One region of the Exiguobacterium sp. FSL W8-0210 genome, then DNA from elsewhere that is predicted to be linked to it. Evidence: a T-box and tRNA genes for the amino acid it is inferred to sense, from the RefSeq annotation. Region 1 holds a T-box; the other regions hold tRNA genes.

Region 1 (6,628 bases):
TGCCCATCCGGCAGTCGACAGGGCAGCGACGCGCGTGATGACTTCCGGATACGCGAATAATCCATAGAGCGAGATGACGCCACCCATCGAGCTGCCAATCATCGTCGTATCATCAGGACGTGTCGCGTAGTTGGCGTCAATGTATGGTTTTAACTCGCGGATGATCCAGTCCATGTAGACCTTACCGTTTCCCCCGATCGACGACCGATGTGAAGGATAGGCAGTCCGCATCAGTAAAGCTTCGTCACTCCAGGGGGCGTAGTCATCGTAACGATCCATGCCGTCTTCTGGACTGTCAATCGCAACGACCATTGCCGGAATTTGTGTCTGTTGTAGTGCAAGATGAATCTCCCAGCCTTTTCCGAACGAGGCGGTTTCTCCACTGAAGACGTTTTGTCCATCGTGCATATAAATCACTGGTAATGCTTCAGAAGGATCCAAATGGGGCGGACGATGAATCCGAATCGTCCGGTGGGCTTGTGATGTCGGTAGCGTCATTTCAATTTCTGTAATCGACAATAGAGTCACGACCTTTCAAAGGTTTGCATAATGCGCGGTACAGTTGCGTCCGTTGTGTTTTCCGCCGACATAGAGTGCATGGTCGGCTTGACGTAACGACTCTTCGAACGTCCGTTGATATCTTTCTTCCACTGTATCAATTCCGAGGCTGACGGTTAAGGACAGTCGGTGACCATCGACGAGGAAGGGACGATCCATGACCGCATGGCGGACCGTCTCGGCAATCTGGATGGCAGCCTCTTGACTACCATTTCGTAAGAGAAGTACGAATTCCTCCCCGCCATAACGAGCAGCAAAGACCTCATCATGTTGCAATTGGATCGCTTGGATACGTCGACCGAGTTCACGAAGGACAAGATCGCCTACTTTATGACCGTACGTATCGTTGACGCGTTTAAAATGATCAATATCAAACAGGATCACGGAGAGCGGATAGCAGTCAGCAGCAAACTCCTGCCGACCGTGTTCGTAGAAGGCACGACTATTCGGTAATTCCGTTAAGGCATCGGTCCGACTTTCCGTGTAGAGTTGAACCGTTTCACGAGAGCGCTCTAAGACACGACAAAAGATACGGAGCAGACGAGATAACTCATCGGCATTCGTCGCATCATAGGCATCTGCGACTTGATGGAACAGGATGATCGAGACATCGACCTCTCCGCTCGTAATCGAAGGAATCGCTAGCATCGAGTGACGATCGACAGGCAATCCGATTTGAATATCGTTGCCCCAGTCGCAACGAAGACCATAGATGATCGGGGTATGCAAATCGTCGGCTGTCAAGGAATGAAACAGTGGTAATACATCAATCGGTTGTTTCGTCCGGATGTTATAGATGACTTGTTTTCGCTGTTGTTGGATTGAGATCCAACCTTCAGAAAACGGTAGCAGATGCGGTAAATCAAGGAGTAACGAATCAATCGTCTCGCGTTCAAAGCGGGAAATCAACAAGTGTTCCTTCGCATCATCAAATCGTTTGGCATTATCATTTGCTTCAAGGGAGTCGCCGCGTTCTTGCAACAGACGTTTGAACAAAAAGAGGATCAAGGCGGAAACCGTAGCCGCGACGAGTGGACTCTCATCGTAAAACCAGATTCCAAGTAAAGCGCTCAACATGCTGATTCCGTAGACGAGGGATTGCAGCTTCACGAGACGGCGCCAATCGTATTTCAAGAAGAGGAAGCGATTGACGAATAGACATTGGAAATAAGAGACAAGGAAAACGGTGATTAAAAAGCCGGTGAAAGGAATCAAGGCTTTCGTATACGTAAAGTTTGAGCCGATCGGACCACCGAGCGCATAATACGCAAAGGCGGGAAGCGAAATATAGACTAAATCGAATAGGGCGTTGATCGGGTAGAGGTAGACGAAACGTTTCCAGCGAATCGCTTTTCGGTGAGACATGAATTGAAAGACGAGAATACCGATTTGGCTTAAAATCAAGGCGTACGTTAAACCGTAATTGAGGAATAAAAATAAGATGATTCCTTCTTGGAATGTATAGTAAATGCCACCACGACGGACATTATCGAACTGAAACAGGAGAACGAGTCCGAATAAATAAAGCGTGTTGATGATGGAGACAGAAGGATGGAAGGTTGGTGGATGAACGATGCCGATCACTAATAACGTCAAGGCGACGAGACCGAAGACGATCCAGCTTGTCCGGGCTACATGTTGGTAGTAGCGCATGAAACATCCCTCCCCTTGAGAAGTATCTTTTATTCCTATACCCGAATTGTGGAAATTTTGATAAGCCATTTACCAAAAAAATAAGGTTGAGAGAAAAGAAAGAATTGCGTATAATGTGAAAGATATCGAATATAGTCGATGATGAAGAGAGTAACGGTTGATTTTCGTCAACTAGCGAATCAGGGAATGGTGGAAGCCTGAGGACGAACCGATCGTGAAACGCACTTCTGAGACGCTGCCCGATTCCTGATGGAAGAGGCGTAGCCGGGGGAACCCCGTTATCCCCGAACAAGGTGGGTGTCAAAATGACACCAAGAAGAGTGGTACCGCGGTCATTCCGTCTCTTTGCGCGTGGCGCAAGGGGCGTTTTTTATTGCCAAAAAATCAGTGAAGCAGGAGGAAATAAAGATGAGTTATAAAGCGCAGTATGCAGAAGTATTACATCAAGTCATGGAAGGTGCCTTATCGGTTGAACAAATCGAACAACTGATCGAGCAACCGAAACATGAAGATCACGGAGATTTGGCATTCCCATGTTTCATGCTCGCAAAAGCATTCCGTAAAGCACCGAACATGATCGCTTCAGACCTCGCAGAAAAAATCGATGCGCCGCTGTTCTCGAACGTTCAAGCTGTAGGTCCTTACATCAACGTTTTCTTGAACCGAGAAGTCGTCTCGCAAGAAATCGTCAATCAAGTCCTGACGGAGCAAGAGGCGTTCGGATCAAGTGAAGCGAATGGAAAAACGATCGTCACTGATTTTTCATCACCAAACATCGCGAAACCATTCTCGATGGGCCACTTGCGTTCGACGGTCATCGGGAACGCGCTCAACCAAATCTCACGTAAAAAAGGCTACGACGTCGTCGGTGTCAACCACTTAGGGGACTGGGGAACACAGTTCGGGAAATTGATGGTGGCTTACACGATGTGGGGTGAGGAAGAAGAGGTCCGTGCAGAACCGATCAAGGAATTGTTGAAATTATACGTCCGGTTCCACGAAGAAGCGGAAACAAATCCGGCACTTGAGGATGAAGGACGTCTCTGGTTCAAAAAACTCGAACAAGGTGATGAGCAGGCAACGACGCTTTGGACGTGGTTCCGTGAAGTCTCACTCGTCGAGTTCAACCGTGTTTATGAGATGCTCGGTGTTAAATTCGATAGCTTGAACGGAGAAGCCTTCTATAACGATAAGATGCAACACGTCATCGATTTGCTCGAAGAAAAAGATCTCCTCGTCGAATCAGAAGGGGCAATGGTCGTCGACCTCGAAGCAGAAGGTATGCCGCCTGCCTTGATTAAAAAGAAAGATGGTGCAACGCTGTATGCGACACGTGACTTAGCAGCTGCCGTCTATCGTCTCGAAACGTACCGTTTTGAGCAAGCGTTCTACGTCGTAGGTGGGGAACAAGCGCTTCACTTCAAGCAATTGTTCGCAGTCTTGAAGAAACTTGGATTTGAGAACGTCGACGGAATGCACCATGTGCCGTTCGGTCTGATCATGAAGGACGGAAAGAAAATGTCGACGCGTAAAGGTCGGATCGTCTTGCTTGAAGAAGTATTACAAGAAGCGATCGACGTCGCAAAGCAAAACATCGCGGAAAAAAATCCGAACTTAGCGAATGCTGAAGCTACGGCTCGTCAAGTAGGTGTTGGCGCGGTCATCTTCCATGACTTGAAGAACGAACGGATGAACAATATCGAGTTCGATCTTGAGCAGATGTTGAAATTCGAAGGCGAAACAGGACCGTATGTCCAGTACACGAATGCCCGTGCGCACTCCTTGCTCCGTAAAGGTGGCTATGATGGCACACCATTCGCTGGTAGTGCCGATGATCATGCATGGGGTGTCGTCTCGATGCTGAACCAATTCTCGACGGTCATCGATCGCGCGTTCACACGTCGTGAGCCATCAATCATCAGCCGCTACGTCTTAGATCTTGCACAAAGCTTTAATAAATACTACGGACACGTCCGTGTTCTCGAAGATGACGCAGCAAAACAATCGCGTCTTGCACTCGTCAAGTCGGTCACGATCGTCTTGACAGAGGGTCTTCGTTTGCTTGGTGTCGGCGCTCCAGAAGAAATGTAAGACCAATCCACGAATAAGAAGAGGTAGATTATGAAGACTGAGACGAAAGAACGATTACAGCAAGCTGCTTCACAGATGAAGCAGGAGCCTTTGGCAGAAACGGTCGCCTTTATGGCTGATTTTCACGGGAAAGTCGCTGCTTGGTTACCGGGAGAGTCTGTCGATTTCGTTCACGATTTCGTGACGGCGCCGGAAGCCGATTTGATTGCTCCGATTGAAGGAGACGCATTACGGACGAAAGACAATTTTGAATTCTTCATGCGTAAGAAACAGACACGGAAAAAACTGGGTGAACTGTTGACGCTTTGGAAGTCGGCACGTACGACAGAGACGTTGAGTCAAATCGATGCGATCGGATTGAAAAAATGGCTCGCTCGTAATGAATTCCGTTCGGAAGACAAACCATGGGATTATTTGAACCGTCTGCATGTTCTGCTATTCCTTGATTTGATGACGACGATCATCGATGATCATCGATTGACGAGTCTGCATGAGCAACTTGTCGGTACGACACCAGTCCCGACGAGCTTCGTACGTCGTCAAGGGGATGTCCGTCAAGTCATCGAAACATTCGCGGAAGAGACGAACTTCACACAAGTGGATATCGTCAAGGCATCGCTTGTCCGTTATCTCTGATCAATAGATACACGAACAAAAGCCGTCGAGCCCTGTGCCCGACGGCTTTTGTCGTATCTTCTTACTTCGCCTGATAGAACACGATCGTTTGTTGCTCTGAATCGTAAAGACACCATTCTCGTTCGAACACGACGGGACCTAGATTAACGGCATACCGTTTTCCTTTGATGGATAAAGTTTGACCTAGTGGGCTCGGTTTGGCGATGCCATTTCGAAACAAACCTCTGATATGACTATGACCGAAAAAGAGTAACGGTTCGCGTTGTTGTGACAGGTCGGGTAGAAAATCCCGCGACCAACTGAGTTGGTCTCCATGAATCAACAATGCCCCCTCGATGCGTTGTTTTCGAGGGCAATCGCGTAATGCATCGATGACAGGAGATAGATGTGGTGGAACGAGCGACAGGATGCGCTCTTCTTGATTACCAAGTAACGTCTTAAAATCAATCAGCTCTAAAAAATCATCATCGAGCGTCACGACGAGGGAGAGCGATTCGAAAGAATAGCGCTTCGCTCGTTTTTTACCGATATGGCATTCATGAACATCACCGAGACAAAACAAATGCGCATCGGGAGCGAGCCGCCGTATGTCAGCTAGGACAGCTGCTGTGTCAGCTATTGAACTGTGAAGATCCGCAAAAAGGGCATAACGCATGATCGACCACTCCTTTGTTAAGGAGATACCCGAAAATGCGTCATGCCCATCTTTTTTCAATTAAGTCGTACGGATCTTATTCTGTTTCGACTGTGACGCCACGTTCTGCGAAGACGACTTTTGCGACTTCAAGTGCGTTCAAGACACGTGGGAATCCAGTGTAAGGAACAAGATGCATGATAGCTTCGACGATTTCGTTTCCTGTTAAACCAGCTGTCAATCCAGTATTGATGTGGAGAGCAAGTTGTGGTTCTGTACCTTGTGTGACGAGGGAAGCAATCGTGACGATTGCGCGGTCACGGTTGACGAGACCATCGCGGCTGTAAACTTCACCGTATGCGAAATCCGTGATCCACTCACCGACTGCTGGAGCGATATCTTTCAGGGATTCAGAGATTTTGTCATGCGTAGATTGTGCAGCGTTTGCGTCTGTGAATTCGCTGAGTTTTTTAACGCCTGTTTCGTGACGTGATTCAAAATGAGTTGCCATGGTAAAGGACTTCCTTTCTTTTTTAACGATGTTCTTATCGTAAAGGAAGAAATACCATGCTACAAATACATGGTTTTTATGAAAGGTATGCTTATTTGGAATATATATCGCTGACGAATTGAATCCACTTCCGCGTCACGTACGATTGATAGCGACCGGTCGGAACGGCGATTCCTAAGTGCCACGGGACACGTGTTTCAAGCGGAATCGTTTTGACGCCACGAATCGAAAAGCGATCCGCGATCGAACGCGGCAGGACAGTCACGGCATTTCCTTCTGCGACTAGTAAACATAAGAAGTCCCACTGCGAGCTCACCCGAGACACGTTAGGCGTAAATCCGGCATCTTTGCAGGCGTTCAAGACGACATCGTGTAGTGAGAATGTTTCATTGAACAAGACGAACGGCATGTCGGCGACTTCCTCTAACGCAATCATCGACCGATCGGCGAGTGGGTGATCATTTGGTAAAAACAAATGCAATTCTTCTTCAATGAAGGGGTGTGTCGTTAAATGCTCATCCGAAGGCAGCACCGTTGCGATCAAA
Region 2 (6,628 bases), 730 kb from region 1:
CGCAGCGATGAACCGTCAGACGACACTTCACTCATTCAAGAAGTTCTTCGGTAGTGACGAAGGACGGACAGGTGAAGCAGTTAGTTCATAAGTTATTAAAGAAGGAGCCTGCTCCTTCTTTTTTCATTCAGACAGGAGGAACCGATTGTGCGCGTACCAGCTTATATTTCAGAACTCGAATCATGGCTTGAACAAATGAAACATGGAACACGACTCGACGTCGCTGTTCGTTTTGCAGAGACGGATGCCTATGGTCATATGAATAACAGGGTACCGTTCATCTATTTCGAGGACGTTCGGACATTGATGTTAGAGGAGACCGGATACTCGCTTGCAGAAGACGGGATCATCGTCGTTGCGGATGCCCAGTGTAATTACATTCGCCAAGTGTATCCACGGACACGTCTCGCCGTCTATGCGTACCCAGTACATGTCGGAAGTGCATCGTGTGACGTCCATTATGCGGCATTTGATGAACAGGGTGAATTGATGTTCACAGGACGGACATCGATGGTACAAATCAATCGTGCCGGGAAAGCATTCCCATGGAGTGAGGCATATAAAAATTCCTTGCAGAATCGATTCGAATCCGTTATCATTTGATAATGAGTTCACATATTCGAAAACGACTCACTAGTACGTTATTAGTGAAGGGAGATTTCTTAATCATGGAAAAAACATTCAAAGTCATCGCGGATTCAGGCATTCACGCTCGTCCCGCTACTCAGCTCGTCAACACAGCTTCTAAATTCCAATCAGACATCAACTTGGAATACAACGGAAAGACTGTCAACTTGAAGTCAATCATGGGTGTTCTTTCACTCGGAATCGCGAAAGATTCAGATATCAAAATCGTTGCAAACGGTGACGATGCTTCTGAAGCAATCACGACTCTTTCAGATATGCTGACTAGCGAAGGTCTTGCTCAGTAATCCTGTAATCGTACATTCTCGGACGCCGGTCTTGCACCGTCGTCCTTTTTTGTTACCATAAGATTGATAGAAAGAGGTGGAGAAGAGTGAATCGAGCGATTGGAGTACTGGATTCCGGAGTCGGTGGATTGACGGTCGCACGTGAATTGATGCGACAGTTGCCCCATGAGCGAATCATCTATGTCGGGGATACACTACGTTGTCCGTATGGTCCGCGTCCAGAAGAAGAAATTCGTGAGTTTACGTGGGAGATGATTGATTATCTCGTACAACAAGATGTGAAATTGATCGTGATCGCCTGTAATACAGCTACGGCTGTCGTCTTAAAAGAAGCGCGAGAACGTTTAAATATACCTGTCATCGGTGTCATTGATCCTGGGGCCCGTGCGGCAGTCAAGGTGACGCGTACGAAACGAATCGGTGTCATCGGAACGAAGATGACGATTACAAGTAATTCCTACGAGAAGGCATTACGCCACGTCGAAGGACAAGTCGTCGTCGAATCGTTAGCGTGCCCGCCGTTCGTCCCGCTCGTCGAGTCGATGCAGACAGACGGTGCGTACGTCGAACGTGTCGTTGCCAATACCTTACGACCATTGATGAATTACGATATGGATACATTGATCCTCGGGTGCACCCATTACCCGCTCCTAGCAGATGTGATTGGACGGGTCATCGGACCAGGCGTCCAACTAATCTCTTCAGGAGACGAGACAGCGCTCGAGGTAGCAGCACTACTTGATTACAATACGATTTCAGCAGATGTGACACAAATTCCGGAACATCGTTATTACGCGACAGGCGATATCCGCTCATTTGATCAGATTGCGACGGACTGGCTCGATCAGACCATCCATGCGGAGCGCATCGTGCTTGGAACGGAGGAAGATTAAATGCGGATAGACCAACGAACGGCGGATGATCTCCGTCCTATTCAATTATCGATTGATGTCAATAAACACGCAGAAGGTTCTGTCTTGATTGAACTGGGAGATACGAAAGTCCTCTGTACGGCGACCGTCGAGGAGAAGGTGCCACCGTTCCTTCGCGGTAAACGCCAGGGCTGGATCAATGCGGAATATTCGATGTTGCCGCGTGCGACGGCTCAGCGGACCGCACGAGAAGCCGTCCGCGGCAAACAGACGGGACGGACGATGGAAATCCAACGTCTGATCAGCCGCTCGCTTCGGGCCGTCGTTGATTTAGAGAAGCTCGGGGAACGAACAATCTGGATCGATTGTGACGTTATTCAGGCAGATGGCGGTACACGAACGGCATCGATCACTGGTGGTTTTTTGGCACTCGTCCGAGCAGTCGATCAATTGATTCAAGCGGGAAAACTGACAGATACACCGATCAAAGAGGGCATCGCAGCCATCTCGGTTGGAATCGTCGAGTCGAATGTCTTGCTCGATCTATGCTATGAAGAGGACGCTGCGGCGGAAGTCGACTTCAATCTCGTCATGACCTCATCGGGTAAAATCGTCGAGATGCAAGCAACAGGAGAAGAGTCGACATTTTCCCGTCAAGAGATGCTCGAAATGCTCGAACTTGGGGAAAAAGGTATTAAGGAACTGATTGAGGCTGGCCGTGAGGCACTCGGTGTCTCTTGGTGGTATGTAGGAGAAGAAGTGGGGGAACATAGATGAAGGTCATCGTCGCAACACACAATGCAGGTAAAGTGAAGGAACTTGAAAGCATGCTGGGTCGTCTCGGTTATACGGTCGAGTCGTTACTCGATCACGCCGATGCTCCGGAAACGGATGAAACAGGTGAGACATTCGAGGAGAATGCACTTTTAAAAGCAACAGAGGCAGCAGCCTACTTTGGCCACGCGGTACTTGCTGATGATTCAGGTCTTGAAGTCGATGCTTTAGATGGCGCTCCCGGCGTCTACTCAGCACGCTTCGCGGGACTTGAAAAGTCGGATGCGGCGAACAATGCTCTACTACTTGAAAAGTTAGAAGGTGTTCCGGAGGAAGAGCGGACGGCGCGCTTCGTTTGTGTACTCGCGCTAGCGAAACCAACGGGTGAGACATTGACGGTTCGTGGAACGATGGAAGGGCGAATCGGTTTTGAGGCGTCGGGTTCGAACGGTTTCGGTTATGATCCATTGTTCGTCACAGAAAGCGGACAGACGGCTGCTGAATTGACGAAAGAAGAAAAAGCGATGATTAGTCATCGTGGCAATGCATTGCGCAAGCTCGAACAGGACTTAACTACTTTCTTAGGAGTGTGATGAAGATGAGAGCGTTGATCGTTAGTGATAGTCATGGACTAGAACAAGAACTGCTTACGATATTCGAACGTCACCAAGACGTAAATGCGGCATTTCATTGTGGGGACTCCCAATTGACGCGCGACATCGAATCATTATATCCATATCGTGTTGTGCGAGGGAATTGCGATTACGGACACGATTTTCCGGAAGAAGTCGTATCGGAAATGGATGGTCATACCATCCTCTGTGTCCACGGGCATCGGCAGGACGTCAAATACAGTCTAGATGTCTTACAGCATCATGCGAAGGAAAAGCAGGCGGACATCGTCTTATATGGTCATTCCCATGTGGCGAAGGCTGAATATCGGGACGGTGTGTTATTCATCAATCCAGGTTCAATCCGGATGCCACGTCATCGACCAGACAAGACGTATGCGATTCTTGAAGTGGATCAAAACCGTTATTCTGTCGATTTTCTTAATGTGAACGGTGACCCGGTAAATGCCCTTCATCTGGACGGAACATTTTTGTAATATAATAATTGCAATGTTTGTAATGTGATTGACACGAAAGAATTGTTCTAGTATAGTTTATTCGTGTTGACACGTCCCAATAGCTCAGCAGGATAGAGCAACGGCCTTCTAAGCCGTCGGTCGGGGGTTCGAATCCCTCTTGGGACGCTATAATTAAAATAGAGACTGCCCTTACGAGGGTGGTCTCTTTTTTTTATTCCGATTTTCGATTATAATTAAGGTATCATGAACTCGAAAGGGATGAATGCTATGTGGAAGAAAGTTGGAGCAGTCCTTATGCTAAGTACGTTTCTTGCTGGATGTAGTGAGATTTCAAATACAGTCGACGATGCAAAACAACAAGTCAACGATGTAAAAAATAGTGTCGATTACGCTGGAGAACTTCAAGGCATTGCAAAAGATACGGCACAAGTCACGTCAGATTTGTCGGCTTCCTTGAATGAGGCGGCTACGACAGCGCGTGAATCTGCGAACCCTGAACAGGCACTCGATCAACAAATCGAAAAGTTGAAGGAAAACGGAACGATTGATCAGTTCAATCAAGAACTGGATCAAATCGATCAACGATTAGCGGGACTTGAAAATCCGCCGCAAGAATTGCAAAATTTAAGTGCAAAACTCGAGCAGTACGTGAATCAATCGGAAGATATCGCTCGATTACTTGAAGCTGACGTCTCATTAGATACGTTGAATCGATTAGGAATCGAGCAGGCGGGACAACTTCAAGAAGCGATCACGAACTGGACGTCTTTACTCGATCCATTTACGAAATAAGAAGTTGAACATGAAGGAGTGCCGGAATATGGGGACATCGCGCTGGATGGAACATGAACTAGAAGTAGAACGAGCGCGGATTCTTCGTTTGACCGCTTCTAAACAAGAACAATTGATTATGGAATTAGAGACTGACCAATTGACAGGAGAAGATGTCTTACACCGGCTCTATGTCATTCAACCACTCTTAATGCATGACCGTGAACGATTTGAAACAGTGGCAGAACGATTTCTTGAAGTCGAGGGTGTCGAGCAAGTACTCGCACTCTTTCTTTATGAACTCGGAGAACGTTATCCGATGAAACTCGCTTTGCGCTCGGCGTCACCGTATCTGCCTTATGGGCTCGCGCTTCAATTAGATGAAATCAAACAACAGATGCGTGTTCGCGAACAAAAGCCGGCAGTTCAAAACAACCCTGTTGCGCAGCGTGAGGTAACAGCAGCAACGGAATTGATGCATGTGTTGCGACACGGCAGTTGGGTCGAACAAATGCGCCAATTGACCGGTGTGGAATTCGAACGGACACATGAGCTCATTGCATACATCACACAAAAATACCTTCAGGCGCAAGAGACAGCACATCAAAGTCTACTCGTCATTGATCAGTTATTAGGAAGCGTGCTTCATCACGTGCCATATCCGGTAAGCATTCATGTGCCACACTTAGATGTAGACTGGACGATCTCGTCACGTGAAGAGTTAGAAGAAATCCTGCTAGTACATCAACAGGAGCAACAAGCGTTACTGGCATCGATGCATACGTTAGAGCGAATGGATCCGTTTCGAGCGTTGCTCGTCCTGCGATCGGATCAATTGATCCATCTTGAAGAACGAGAACGAATCGGAGCAGACATGGAGAAGTGGCTCGCAGCATGCGAAGAACTCGCAGGTCTGACATTTGAACGTGAAGAACCGGAACGTATCCTCAGTCCGCTGGCGAAGCGGTTATATCGAGCGGCGCATATCCTTTATCCGGAAGTCATTGCATTCGAGCAAATTTACTTCGATTGAGACATCAGGAAACGATTCGTTCAACAGTGGTAATCGTCAGAACGATTGTGCTATAATGTGACTTGTTGTACACACATGTACGCTAATTGACAATTTTGGAGGGACTCAGCATGACTGCAAAATGGGAAAAACAATCAGGTAGCCTCGGCGTCCTCACGTATGAAGCGCCTGCTGAAGCATTTGATAAAGCGGTAGACCAAGCGTTCAAGAAAGTCGTTAAGACTTTGAACACACCTGGTTTCCGTAAAGGAAAAATGCCACGCGCAATGTTCAACAAAATGTACGGTGAAGAAGCACTGTACCAAGATGCACTCGATATCCTTTACAAGGACACAATCGAAGGTGCAGTCGTCGAATCAGGAATCGAGCCAATCGCGCTTGAGAACATCGACGTTGAAACACTCGAAAAAGGCAAGCCAGTCGAATTCAAAATCACGTTCGTCATCGAGCCAGAAGCTACACTCGGTGAGTACAAAGGTCTTGAGTACACAGCAGTTGAAACGAACGTTACTGACGAAGACGTCGACGCTGAACTCAAAACATTGCAAGAACGCGGTGCAGAACTCGTCGTTAAAGAAGATGGCGTCATCGAGAATGGCGATACAGTCGTATTCGACTTCGCAGGTTTCGATGGGGAAAACCAATTCGACGGCGGAACTGCTGAGAACTACTCACTCGTCATCGGTTCTGGAAACTTCATTCCTGGATTCGAAGAGCAAATGGTCGGTTTAAAAACTGGCGAGCAAAAAGATCTTGAAGTGACATTCCCAGAGGAATACCACGAAGCATCACTCGCTGGAAAACCAGTTACATTCAAAGTAACGATCCACGAAGTTAAAGCACAAGAGCTCCCTGAATTGACAGATGAGTTCGCAAAAGAAATGGATGAAGAAGTTTCTTCACTCGACGAGTTGAAAACAAAAATTCGTACGCGTCTCGAAAACACACGCAAACAAGAAGCTGATGCTTCAATGCGCGATGAGTTAGTCGAAGCGGCTACGAAAAACGCGACAGTTGATCTTCCAGAAGTCATGGTCGAAAACGAAGTCGAGCGTATGGTTCAAGAGTTCACACAACGTATTCAATCACAAGGCATCGACCTCAACATGTACTTCCAGTTGACTGGAACGACAGAAGAGGCAATGCGTTCTGAAAT
Region 3 (6,628 bases), 480 kb from region 1:
CGTCGATCAAGTGTTTGATCGTTGGGAGTGCAGCACGGATCCGTGTGTCATCCGTGATTTTACCGTCTTCCAACGGTACGTTGAAATCCACGCGTGTAAATACGCGTTTTCCTTGTACATCGATGTCGCGAATCGATTTCTTATTCATACATTCGTCCTCCGTCTCTTACGTATAGTGAGGGGCGAATGCCCCTCCCGCTTTTTTCCGCAATAAGAGCGGAGACTGATATCGTTTCCGCTCTTATTCAATTGCTATTTAATTGCTCGAATTACTTAGCGATTTCTGCGAAGTGTTTGAGTGTACGAACGAGTTGGCTAGTGTAAGACATTTCGTTGTCATACCAAGCAACTGTTTTAACGAGTTGTTTGTCGCCGACTGTCATGACTTTAGTTTGTGTTGCATCGAAGAGTGATCCGTAAGAGATACCAACGATGTCAGAAGAAACGATTTCGTCTTCAGTGTAACCGTAAGACTCGTTAGCAGCTGCTTTCATTGCTGCGTTAACTTCTTCTACAGAAACTTTTTTGTCGAGTACAGTTACGAGCTCAGTGAGTGAACCTGTAGCGACTGGTACACGTTGTGCAGATCCATCAAGTTTACCTTGAAGTTCTGGAAGAACGAGACCGATTGCTTTTGCAGCACCAGTTGAGTTTGGAACGATGTTTGCTGCTGCCGCACGTGCACGACGGAAGTCACCTTTAGGGTGTGGAGCGTCGAGTGTGTTTTGGTCACCAGTGTAAGCGTGGATCGTAGTCATGAGACCTTCAACGATTCCGAACTGATCTTGGAGAACTTTAGCCATTGGCGCGAGACAGTTTGTAGTACAAGAAGCACCAGAGATAACTGTTTCAGTTCCGTCAAGGATTTCGTGGTTCGTGTTGAAGACGACTGTTTTCATGTCGCCAGTTGCAGGTGCAGAGATAACGACTTTTTTAGCGCCAGCTTTCAAGTGAAGCTCAGCTTTTTCTTTGTCTGTGAAGAAACCAGTACATTCGAGAACGATGTCAACACCGAGCTCGCCCCATGGGAGTTCTTCTGGGTTGCGGTTAGCAAGTGTTTTGATTTCTTTACCGTTGACGAGGAAGTAACCGTCGTGTACTTCAACTTCGCCGTCGAAACGACCTTGAGTCGTATCATATTTGAGAAGGTGTGCAAGCATTTTAGTGTCTGTAAGGTCGTTGATCGCGACTACTTCGATTCCATCGAATTGAAGAATTTGACGAAGTGCCAAACGTCCGATACGTCCAAATCCGTTAATACCAACTTTTACTGCCATGATAATTTTCCTCCTTTTAATGTAAAGCGAGTTATCTATTATTCAAAAGGGGGTTACCCTTTCAAAATCGAAGCTGCTGCGCCTTCATCCGTGATCAGGATGATGTCTGGCGACTGTTTGACATAGGCGTTGATCGCTTCTGCCTTCGAATGACCACCTGCGACGACGATGACGTGTTCGACTTGCTTCAAGTCAGCCAGTTGGAGACCAACCGTCTTGACCCGGTGCACGATGTTCCCGTCTCGGTCGAAGTAATATCCGAATGCTTCCGCTACTGCCTGTTCATGTTCCAGTCGGGTCAGGAGATCCTCAGACGCGCGACGACGTTTTGCCATCGTTTTCGCCTCACCAATTCCATGTACCACGATTGAAGCACCTTTAATCATTTGAAGCACATTTTTTATGCTCGGCTCTTCAATCATCTTGACGAACGTCTCTGTGCTGACCATGTCCGGGATGTGAAGCAGATGATAATCACTTTGAGCGCGTGATGCCATCCGTGAGCATACTGTGTTCGCTTGTAATTCGAGCGTTTCTCCCAGTCCTCCGCGTGCCGGAACGAACGTCATCGGACGGTGTTCCTTGTCTGGCGACATCATCGCCGCGACGGAAGCCATCGTCGTACCGCCTGTGACAGCGATCGTATTGTGATGGTCTGAAGAAAGCTCTCGTTTGAGTCGTGCGACGGTCGCCCGCCCCATGTCTCGTTGTACCCAGAAGGTCTCATCGGAATCACCCGGTACGATGACGACGTCCCGTACTCCGAGTCTCTCTTTCAAGGCTTTCGCCATGTCTGAGATCCCTGCGAGTTCTCCCATGATGCTGTGCATGCTGCGAAGAACGTTTCGTCCTTCATCCGTCAAGGACATCCCTTGCGTCGCGACCTCTAGGAGGTCTTGCTGCTTCAAGAAGTCGACTTCCCGCCGTAAGACGCGTTCCGTCAAGCCAAGGCTTGTCGCAAGCGTACGTCGTCCGATCGGTTGCATCAGTCGTACGTAATGAAGGATGTCGTAGCGTGTCTGCATTTCTTCGATCAGATCAGGCACGATTCGTTTTTGGATCTGGACTAACTGCCGAATCATGTATTTCCCTCTCCTCTCAAGTAGCTGGACGCTTTCTGTCCCGCATGTCATAACGTGTCCCACTTGGTACACCGTTATCATAACAGTCCATTTCTCGCCTTGCAAGTCTCGTTTCTCAAGTTTTTTGAAGTAAGCGGTTTCTTATCGTTTCCGTCTCGAATTTGCCATAACTCCAGATTTCCTCGTCATGCATGACGACCGGAATCTCGTATAAGAACCGTAGACTGAGCGCTTCATCCTGATCAATGTTGACTTCCTCGAACGTCCATTCCGGAAACTCATCGAGTACGAAGTCGAGTAAGATGGCGGCCTCTTCACATAGCGTACATCCCGGACGTGAATAGAGTGTTAAGTGTCTGTGTCGTTTTAATCCCATTCTGATTGCGCCTTCCTTTGCTGCATCGTTTTTTTCGTTAAACCAAGTGCTGCCCGGTACTTCGCGACCGTCCGTCGCGCGACTGTCAGACCGTCTGCTTGCAGACGATCCGTCAATTGCTGATCACTTAACGGACGATCGCTGTGTTGAATGTATTCGGCGATCCGCCGTTTAATCAAAAAACTCGAATCTCCGGTTGTCGTCCGTGAGACGAACAAGTCTTCTAAAGCAACGAGACCATGGACCGTCTCGACATACTTCTCAGCAATCGCTCGACCAATCGTTGACGGATGATGTCCCGTTGCTTCTGCGACTTGTTTTTTCGTCAATGGCTCAAGATGCAGTTCTCCCTTAAACCAGCGTTCTTGTCGCTCAAGCAAGACCGAGAGGATGGCATGCATCGTAACACGACGTCGTTCGTACGCGCGCAAAAAAGGCGTTGCCTCTTTTAATCCGAGCCACGTCTGATCCGTGTCGAGTGTCATCCAGTCGATCTGAAGTTTTCCATCTAACAGGTGAATCCGCGCTTCTGCCATGACCGATTGTTCCTCTTTAGGAAGATCCGGTGTCCGGCTCAGCCGCGTCAATCGTTTTCGCAATCGCGCTCGATCCTGTTCACTGTACTGAGCGAATACCTGACTCGCCGGAGCATGCCGCAACCGATCCGTCAGTCCGATCAATTCCGTGTCGTCTAGCTCGATCGCCTGTAACCATTGGCACTCGCGTTCCGAGCGGGCAGCAATGCCGACTGGTTCACATTGTTGTAAGAGTGTCCGTGCTTCTGTAATCGTTGCGATATCGGTCGAGAAGGATGCAGCGAGCTGCTCGTCCGATGTCCGCAATAAACCGTCCGCTTCTAAATACACGATGAGTTGTTCCGCCATATATCCTATTTCCTGTCTGACTGATTCTAAACGTATTTGCGCAAGAAGCTCGTCTTCATAGGATGCCAAATGTCCTGCCATCTGCTCGACCTCTAGCGAAACCTGATTCGGGTAATGACGATACAATCGTCGTTTCAACCGTCGCCACTCCTCCTCAAGCTCAGCTGCTGGTTGCTCAAGCACATGTAATTGATACTGTTGTGACGCCGATAACGTCATCTGTTGCGTCTGTTCCTGGCGTTGATCCATCGATTCCCCCTCCTCCACTTCTTATTATAGAAGAAACGTTTTAAAAAACATGCTCTGAACCTTTCTCCAACCGCTCAGGAAAAGAAAAGTCATCCTTCCCTATTGCTTTTCTGAAAAAATGTCGCTATACTATTAATTGTTCAGTACATCAGATGCACCCGTAGCTCAGGGGATAGAGCACTGGTTTCCGGTACCAGGTGTCGGGAGTTCGAATCTCTCCGGGTGTACCATTTATTCAACCACAAGGCAATGCCAACAATGGCGTTGCCTTTTTTCTATATTGATATGTTTCATTTGCCCTTGTAATGGAAAAATACCTAAAAGTCGCATCGTATCTTTTGACCAATATTGACCAAAGGATTATGATAAGGATAAGTCGAATAGGAAGCTACATACCAACTATAAGGAGGCAAAGACTATGTTAATTCCAACAGTCATCGAACAAACAAACCGCGGGGAACGTGCTTACGATATCTACTCACGTTTGCTAAAAGACCGCATCATTCTTCTCGGGAGCGCGATTGACGACAACGTCGCCAACTCAGTCGTTGCCCAACTTCTGTTCTTAGCAGCAGAAGATCCAGATAAAGAAATCTCGCTTTACATCAACAGCCCAGGTGGTTCGATCACTGCCGGTATGGCGATTTACGATACAATGAACTTCATCAAGCCACAAGTCTCAACGATTTGTATCGGTATGGCAGCATCGATGGGTGCGTTCTTGCTCCAAGCAGGCGCAAAAGGAAAACGTTTCGCGTTACCAAACGCTGAAATCATGATCCACCAACCACTCGGTGGTACACAAGGTCAAGCATCGGATATCAAAATCCATGCGGAGCGTATCATCAAAATGCGTGAGCACCTCAACAAAATCATGGCTGAAAACACAGGACAACCACTTGAAGTCATCGAACGCGATACAGAGCGTGACAACTTCATGTCAGCACAAGCTGCTGCTGATTACGGTCTCATCGACCGCGTCATGGAACGTGCATAAGTCATCCAGAGTGTCTCCTACGGGAGGCACTTTTTTTGTATTCATAGAAAAGCAAAGCTCTGTCGGTTATCGTTACATACAAAAAAACCTCCCGTTCCTTATAGAACGAGAGGTCGATGATCAGTCGATCAAGTCTGTGATGTCTGAAACGATGTCGTGGTTTTCACGAATCAGCGAGTAGATCGCGTTCGCATGTGGCGAAAGCTCTTCTTCTGCTTGTAATTGTTTCAGGAATAAAGATGTTGCGAACGCAACGAGTGTGCTTTTCGGTACACCGATTGATTTCGCTTTTTTTGTTAACACTTCATCAAACTTCGCATCGACTGTCAGCGAAATACGTTTCTTTTCGTTAGCCATTTCAAAAACTCCTTAATTCGAACATTTAGTTGCATCGACTATATATTATAGTAGACTATGGTTCATCCCGCAAGCGACCCTCTTATAAGGCCCCTGTCATCGACTCTCCATTTCGTACTTTTTCAGCGATTTGATCAATCTTCCGTAACCGGTGATTGATCCCTGATTTTGAGATGGAGCCGCTTTCGACCATCTCGCCGAGCTCTTGTAACGTGACGTCTTGATGTGTCACGCGCAAGATCGCGATCTCCTTCAACTTATCCGGTAAGACATCGAGCCCGACCGTCCGCTCGAGGAACTTGATGTTTTCGACTTGGCGTAATGCCGCACCGACCGTCTTGTTGAGGTTCGCTGTCTCACAGTTGACGAGACGGTTGACCGAGTTACGCATATCTTTTAAGATCCGGACGTCCTCGAACCGCAGCATCGATTGTGTCGCATCAACGAGCTTGAGGAAATCGGAGATCTTCTCGCTCTCCTTGATGTAGAGGATGTGTCCCTTTTTCCGTTCGATCGCTTTCGCGTTCAAATCAAAGACGTTCGATAGACCACGGAGCGCTGCATTATGTTCTTCATATAAGCTGAAGATTTCTAAGTGATACGACGACGTCGCCGGATTGTTGAGCGAACCCCCGGCGAGGAACGCCCCTCGTAAATACGCCCGTGCTTTTCGTTCATCGTTGAGGATCGTGTCACTGATTGAACGAATCATCGTGAACCCCTCTCCGAGGATTCCGAGGTCTTGCAAAATCTTATCCGCCTGTTGTTTAACGCGGACGATGTAGACGTTATTCTTTTTCAGACGCATTTTCTTCCGCACGAGCAGATCGAGATGGACTCCGTATGCTTTTTTCAGCAATGAGTAGATTCGACGGGCAATCGAGGCATTCTCGGTCGAGATATCGAGTGTCAGACCACGTCCGAGACCGAACGAGATCGCACCGTTCATCCGAGCGAGTGCCGCGAGTTCCGCCTTCATCTCGTGATCGGTGATCGGAATCTGCGTTAATTCTTTTTTGACTTCTGAGGCAAAGCTCATGTCAGCTCCTCCTTTCCTTCGAGTTGACGCATCCGTCGAATCGACAACACTTTTCGCATGACGAGGCTTGCGACGGCATCTGAGTCATGACGGATGAAGTGATGATTGTAATCGACGATATCGTCTGCTAGCACTTCAACGCCAGCGAGCTCGAATTGTTTTTCATTATAGGTGACGATGTCAGCGTGATCCTTCTGGTATTTCTTCAGGTAACTCGCATCGATCGATTCGTTGTTGACGATGATCGTATCAACGACGCCTTGTCCGAGGAAGCGTTCCAGTGCCGCTAAATGTTCATTCGCTGTGAACGCCGTCGTCTCGCCGGGTTGCGTCATGACGTTACAAATATAGACGACCGGAGCCAGTG

The links. A T-box is a leader RNA that pairs with one kind of tRNA and senses whether it is charged. The one in region 1 lies ahead of argS (arginine--tRNA ligase), so its partner is inferred to be a tRNA-Arg.
Region 2: it encodes a tRNA-Arg, which carries the amino acid that the T-box ahead of argS (arginine--tRNA ligase) is inferred to sense. The anticodon was not compared.
Region 3: it encodes a tRNA-Arg, which carries the amino acid that the T-box ahead of argS (arginine--tRNA ligase) is inferred to sense. The anticodon was not compared.

The regions. Positions count from the first base shown of each region.
Region 1 covers NZ_JBBOUK010000001.1:2,921,148-2,927,775, reverse strand. Annotated here, with positions in the region: gene MKY22_RS15215 (alpha/beta hydrolase) at 1-519, opposite strand, end outside; gene MKY22_RS15210 (GGDEF domain-containing protein) at 535-2,211, opposite strand; T-box leader at 2,341-2,559, shown strand; gene argS (arginine--tRNA ligase) at 2,620-4,302, shown strand; gene MKY22_RS15200 (hypothetical protein) at 4,333-4,938, shown strand; gene MKY22_RS15195 (metallophosphoesterase family protein) at 5,000-5,593, opposite strand; gene MKY22_RS15190 (carboxymuconolactone decarboxylase family protein) at 5,670-6,083, opposite strand; gene MKY22_RS15185 (LysR family transcriptional regulator) at 6,175-6,628, opposite strand, start outside.
Region 2 covers NZ_JBBOUK010000001.1:2,192,447-2,199,074, reverse strand. Annotated here, with positions in the region: gene sdhB (succinate dehydrogenase iron-sulfur subunit) at 1-91, shown strand, start outside; gene MKY22_RS11570 (acyl-CoA thioesterase) at 148-603, shown strand; gene MKY22_RS11565 (phosphocarrier protein HPr) at 669-932, shown strand; gene racE (glutamate racemase) at 1,019-1,825, shown strand; gene rph (ribonuclease PH) at 1,826-2,581, shown strand; gene MKY22_RS11550 (XTP/dITP diphosphatase) at 2,578-3,171, shown strand; gene MKY22_RS11545 (metallophosphoesterase family protein) at 3,177-3,686, shown strand; tRNA gene MKY22_RS11540 (tRNA-Arg) at 3,760-3,833, shown strand; gene MKY22_RS11535 (hypothetical protein) at 3,963-4,460, shown strand; gene MKY22_RS11530 (hypothetical protein) at 4,489-5,472, shown strand; gene tig (trigger factor) at 5,583-6,628, shown strand, end outside.
Region 3 covers NZ_JBBOUK010000001.1:2,439,847-2,446,474, forward strand. Annotated here, with positions in the region: gene MKY22_RS12755 (phosphoglycerate kinase) at 1-148, opposite strand, end outside; gene gap (type I glyceraldehyde-3-phosphate dehydrogenase) at 270-1,277, opposite strand; gene MKY22_RS12765 (sugar-binding transcriptional regulator) at 1,331-2,359, opposite strand; gene MKY22_RS12770 (glutaredoxin family protein) at 2,475-2,735, opposite strand; gene MKY22_RS12775 (RNA polymerase factor sigma-54) at 2,726-3,868, opposite strand; tRNA gene MKY22_RS12780 (tRNA-Arg) at 4,023-4,098, shown strand; partial or broken gene clpP (ATP-dependent Clp endopeptidase proteolytic subunit ClpP) at 4,281-4,865, shown strand; gene MKY22_RS12790 (hypothetical protein) at 4,986-5,222, opposite strand; gene whiA (DNA-binding protein WhiA) at 5,305-6,261, opposite strand; gene MKY22_RS12800 (gluconeogenesis factor YvcK family protein) at 6,258-6,628, opposite strand, start outside.